Prochlorococcus marinus XMU1402: one gene and its partner. The protein of the gene in region 2 binds, or shares a complex with, the protein of the main gene of each other region. Links are inferred from orthologs where the notes say so. Each region holds a gene or a part of one and is shown on either strand. Other genes may lie near its edges.

Region 1 (2,888 bases), 800 kb from region 2 along the record:
GCTGAAAATTCATCATTAATTATTTCTTCATTAGATTTTGATTCTCCCTTTAGATCAGCTAAAGATTCTCTTATTTTTATTTCCTCTTGTTTACCAATAAAAGTCGAGATTAAATTACCCTTTCTATCAAAAAGATTAACTTGAGGGATACCATTTACATTAAATTTTCGAATATAGTTATCCCATTTTTGATTGTCAACATTTAAAAAGACAAAATTAATATCTTTTTCGTATTCCTCTTTCAAAGTGGATACTTTAGGAGCCATATCTTTACAAACTTCACACCACTCAGCATAAAATTCAAGAAATGTAGGCTTATTGTTTTTAAAGGCTATTTCAGGGTTAACAGATAATTCGCCAAAACTCTTTAGAAGTAAAGTTGATTCAAATAAGAGATTCCTCAATAAAACTAATCCAATAAAAACAATAGCAATAAGTAAAACAAGTATTGCTTTAAAATTTGTTTTTAATAATGGCTCTCTACTCTCAGATTGCATTATAAATTCTTACTTACTAAAGACATCTTAAATAAGTTATACAAATAAAGAGAATTTGAATCATTTAGCTTTTAATTAACTGATAAAATAATATCTAAACAATGATCAAAATATATTTGATTCCAAAAATATAATTATGCAATCAATCTTTGGTACTGATGGGATAAGAGGAAGATTTAATAAAGAGATAACTTATGCTCTAGCCTATAAAGTTGGATATGCTTTGGGTGCGAATTTAGAAAATAATAATCCTATATTAATTGGAAGAGATACAAGAATTAGTGGAAATTTTCTGCTTCAAGCTATAGCAAATGGTATAAATGCAAGTGGTAAAAAATTTGTAAATATTGGTATATGCCCTACCCCGGCAATCCCTTTTTTAATTAAAAAAGAAAAAATGAGTAGCGGGATAATGATATCTGCGAGTCATAATCCACCCGAATATAATGGAATAAAAATCTTTGATCATAATGGTCAAAAAATTACAAAAAATTTTGAAAATAAAATTCAAAAATTTGTTGAAGAACAAAGTCAAAATAAATCAGTTCACACCAAAGAGCTCTCTTTAAAAACAAATAAAGAGCTTATGGGTATTTATATCAAAGGCTTAATCCAAACAATGGGCGGAGTAAATTTAAGCGGTATAAAAATTATATTAGACACATGCTATGGCTCAGCAACAACCTGCGCAAAAGAAATTTTTCAGAATCTTGGAGCAGATGTAAGAGTTATTAATAATACGAAAAATGGATCAAAAATTAATATGAAATGTGGTTCTACTAATCTTGAACCAATAAAAAAGGCATTACAAGAAAATCCTGCAGATATGGGATTTAGCTTCGATGGTGATGCCGATAGAGTAATTGGACTAGATTCTAAAGGTAATGTACTAGATGGAGATCATATTCTTTTTCTTTGGGGTAGGGAACTTATGGAACAAAAAATTCTGACGAATAATTTGCTTATATCAACTCAAATGGCAAATTTAGGTTTTGAAAAAGCCTGGAATAAAATTGGTGGTTTTTTATATAGAACTGATGTAGGAGATAAATACGTTCATGAGGCAATTAAAGAAAAAAGAGCTGTTTTAGGAGGTGAGCAATCAGGCCATATACTTTCAAAAATTAATAACTTTTCTGGAGATGGAATATTGACTGCAATTCAAATTTCTAAATACTGTAAAAAGAAAAATATAACTTTAAATGATTGGTTAAAAACTAGTTTCAACCCTTTTCCTCAGAAACTAACCAACATCGATTTAGATTTTAATATTAATAAGATCAATCAAAAAGCTAAAAATTTAATTAATCAAACTATAGCAAGTTACCAGGCTAATAACTCAGATAATTTTAGAATTTATATAAGGCCTAGCGGTACAGAACCCGTAATGAGAGTTCTGATTGAGGCCAAAAATCAGACGGAAGTTAATTCTTTATCTAGCGAAATAACGAAAAAACTATCTTTGGAAATTAATAAAATAATGAATTAATTAAGAATCAAATTTTTATATAAATCTTTTCAAAAATATCAAGCTGATTAACAATCGCATACTTCTCTCTATTAGTTTGAACTTTATTTGGATTAAAACTTCTAGAATAATTAATATCCTTATTATCTATGGTTTTAAAATTAAAATTACTTAATATAGTATTATCCATATAATCTAATAAATCCTTTACATCAGTTTTAATAAAAATTAGGCATCCTTTTTGTAATGAATTTGAGAGAATATTGATAAATTCTGTTTGAATTACACGCCTTTTATAATGTCTTTTTTTGAACCATGGATCAGGAAAGTTAAAGGAAATACTTTTTACATTTTTGATAATAAAATTATTTTTGACATCTTTCAAAATATTAATAGCATTGCCAAATGCAAAGTATAAATTTTTAATTTCTCTTTCTCGGACTTTTGCTTTAGAAGTTTCAACTAATTTCTCGCGTATTTCAATTCCTAAATAATTCCAACTGTTATTAACTAAAGCTAACTCAAATAGAAAGTCACCAGCAGCAGAACCTATATCCAAATGCAGATTCAAATAAGGATCATCAAACATTTCAGTCAGAGAAGGGATTCTCTCAACTTCATTAAAATTTTTACTCAGGGGATTAACATGCTGTCTCATACAGTTATTAATCTATTCCTCGGCAATAATATTAGGATGCATAATATTCATAACTATGACAATAGTAAGTTAAAAAGTAACAGTTTGATGTTTAATTATTATGTATGTAAAAAGAAAAAGTTTTGAACGTTTTTAATCAACTTTCTATTTGGCTATCTTTTCAACTTTCAATAATTTTCTTTATTGGTATTCCTGTTACCTTGTTCTTTTGGTCAATTAAGAAAAGAAATCAAGCTGTTAATAAACTTCTATCAATTTATTGGAA
Region 2 (3,019 bases):
GGGCTCTTTTTAAAACCTCTTCAACTTGAAATTGTGGATGACTTTTGATTTCGCTAGCACTATAAATTGATTGGCTACAATACGAACAATTTTCCTCGCAACCACCAGTTTTTACGCTGAACAACGATGCTAATTGAATGTTGTATTTGTTGAATTTTCTGTGAACGATTTGTGATTCCCACATTAAATCGATCAGAGGTTTATTAAGTATTTCTAGAATTTCTTGTCTTTCCCAATCAAATCTAAATTCGTTATCTAACTGATGATTATTCGCATTAGTCATTTTTGTTAGGAAGAACATTGAGAATCTTTTAAAGATTCATTTGGTAATGATTCTATACCGCCGAAACGTCTATTCCTTGATTGGTAATCAATTATTGCCTTAAGAAATTCATACTCATTGAAATCAGGCCAAAGTACGTCAGATATATAAATTTCTGAATATGCTAGTTGCCATAATAGAAAATTACTTATTCTCTTTTCGCCACTAGTTCTTATAAGTAATTCTGGATCCTTAATACCTCCAGTTAGTAGCTCTGAATCAAATAATTTTTCGTCAATTTCATTTGGCTTTATTTCTCCGGAAGAAGATTTTAGTGCTAATTGTTTTGCAACTTTTACTATTTCTTGCCTACCTCCATAATTAACACAAACATTGAATAAAAATTTATTGTTGTTTTTAGTTAAAGATTCTGAACTAGAGATTATTTCTTTTAAATTTTTTGGAAAAGGAGTTAAATCTCCAATAAATTTTATTTTTGTTGATTCTTCATGTATCTCTTTAATTTCATTTTTTAAAACTTCGCTAAAAAGATTTATGAGAAATTCAACTTCTTTTGTTGGCCTTGTCCAATTCTCAGTTGAAAAAGCATAAACAGTAATTATTTTGCAACCTAAATTTTTTGCAGCTTTGAGAATTTCTTTTAATACAATAACCCCCTGTTTATGCCCAAATGATCGAGGTAAACCCTTTCCAGTGGCCCATCTCCCATTGCCATCCATAATTATTGCTACATGATTGGGTACTTTTTGCATGTCTATTTTTATTAATAAATCATTAATTTTATCGTCTATTAATTTTCCTAATCTCATTTTCTAGTCCCTTTTAGTGGTAATGATTTCTGATTTTTTGGACTCTTTTTCATTAATTTCATCAATAATATTATCACTTGTATTTGTCTTTTGGGACAAAGAATTTTTACTTAAAGATGGTTTATTAGTTCCCATAGAGTTTTGATTCCCTATTAAATTCACAAGAAGTTCTTGTAACCTACTGCTAGTAATTGGCCTTTCAAGTTTTCCCTGATTTGCTAATGATAACGTACCTGTCTCTTCAGAAACAACAATACAAATGCATCTATCAAATCTTTCTGTAATTCCCAATGCAGCCAAATGTCTTGTACCGTATCTGCTAATTCCTTGCCGCGAGAGTGGAAGTATTACACCTGCAGATATTATTTTATTACCTTTCACAAGAACTGCTCCATCATGCAGCGGTGTATCTGTTGCAAAAAGATTTATTAAAAGTTCAGTTGATAGTTGCGCCTCAATATTTGTCCCTGAATACAAGAAATCTTCAGGCCTTAAATCACTCCCCAAATCCACAACGATTAAAGCACCTCTCCTATTCTGAGAGAGTTTACCTGCAGTATCAACTAACTGAGTAATAGTAGTGGATGTTGCTCTGAATTCCTTTGGTGGATTTCCTAGTAATACAGCTAACCTACCAGTACCTAACAATTCCATTAACCTTCTTAGCTCTCCTTGCCAAAGTATCGCTAAAGAGAGAGAGCATGCGAGGACTGCAGCATCAATTAATTTTGATGTTAATGGAAGATATGCATATCTTTGAATAAACCAAGCTGATGAAACTAAAAACAAATATCCCCTTAAAAGCCATAAAGTTCTCTGTTCTTTAACTCTAGAAAATAATAAAAGTCCAAAACCTACAGCGAATAAGACATCTAATAAAAGCTTTAAATTTATGATCCCCCAGAAATTCACATTAAAAACAAAATTAATCTAAATGTACCTAATTTTGTTTAAGAAAGCGATCAGGTAAGACGTCGTATTTTAAAAGATCCAACGGACTTTCTCTTTTTTGGATAATTTCTGCTTCACCATCAGAAACCAATAGAGCAGCAGGTCTTGGAATTCTGTTGTAATTAGAACTCATTGAGTTATTGTAAGCACCAGTACCAAAAACACATATGAGATCTCCTGTTTTGCAATTAGCTAGTTCTATCTCTTTAAACAACACATCTCCTGATTCGCAGTGTTTACCAGCGATAGTATATTTATTTTTGGAATTTATGTTAAAAGGATTACTTACCAAACAAGCGGAATAATTTGATTGATATGTTATCGGTCTTGGATTATCACTCATCCCACCATCAACAGACAAATATGTTCTGATCCCAGGTATTTCTTTAAACGCCCCAATTTTGTAAATTGTTATTCCTGCTGTGGATACAATTGATCTTCCTGGCTCACACATCAAAGTAGGTAAAGCTAGGCTGTGTTTTTTACAAGCTTTAATAACAGATGTAGAAATTGTTTTCACCCATTCATCAATTGAAGGGGGATCGTCCTTTTCTGTATATTTAATGCCTAAACCTCCACCTACATTCAATTTTTGAATATCATGGCCAAATTTTTTGGCGTCTAGAATGACATTCACCATTATTTCGCCTAGATCTTTATGTGGGTCTAGTTCAAAAATCTGTGACCCAATATGTGCATGTAATCCTTTTAATTTAAGATGTTTTGTCTTGCTGACTCTCTCAAATAAAATATTTAAATATTCAATTCCAAAACCAAATTTGCTATCAAATGATCCTGTTCTTATATATTCATGCGTATGGCATTCAATCCCAGGAGTAAAGCGAACCATTATTTCTAAATCACTATTAAATGCAGTTGAGATTTGCTCTAATCTTTCTAAGTCATAATCATTATCTACAATTATTCTAATATTATTTCTTACAGCAAACTCAATTTCTTTGTCTGATTTATTGTT

Evidence for each region. Proteins that work in one complex are often made in the same cells at the same time.
Region 1: the proteins of cdaA (region 2) and glmM are in contact, whole or in part, in a crystal structure (PDB 7OJS), measured with the Bacillus subtilis proteins. The link is inferred for Prochlorococcus marinus XMU1402 from one-to-one orthologs.

What each region holds. Positions count from the first base shown.
Region 1 is NZ_JAAORD010000001.1:235,251-238,138, reverse strand. What follows is about bases 1-2,809. They hold glmM (phosphoglucosamine mutase), read left to right. Parts: upstream 1-633; coding sequence 634-1,986; downstream 1,987-2,809. Other genes in these bases: HA141_RS01255 (DUF3177 family protein), read left to right, coding at 2,746-2,809; trmB (tRNA (guanosine(46)-N7)-methyltransferase TrmB), read right to left, coding at 1,994-2,623; HA141_RS01270 (thioredoxin domain-containing protein), read right to left, coding at 1-497. Also shown: more of HA141_RS01255, read left to right, coding at 2,810-2,888. UniProt on the Bacillus subtilis protein: Catalyzes the conversion of glucosamine-6-phosphate to glucosamine-1-phosphate. Glucosamine-1-phosphate is used for cell wall biosynthesis.
Region 2 is NZ_JAAORD010000001.1:1,031,718-1,034,736, reverse strand. The notes cover bases 51-2,990. They hold cdaA (diadenylate cyclase CdaA), read right to left. Parts: upstream 2,005-2,990; coding sequence 1,096-2,004; downstream 51-1,095. Other genes in these bases: lysA (diaminopimelate decarboxylase), read right to left, coding at 2,033-2,990; HA141_RS05955 (isoprenyl transferase), read right to left, coding at 289-1,092; bioB (biotin synthase BioB), read right to left, coding at 51-283. In the rest of the region: more of bioB, read right to left, coding at 1-50; more of lysA, read right to left, coding at 2,991-3,019. UniProt on the Bacillus subtilis protein: One of 3 paralogous diadenylate cyclases (DAC) in this bacteria, catalyzing the condensation of 2 ATP molecules into cyclic di-AMP (c-di-AMP). Upon expression in E.coli leads to c-di-AMP synthesis.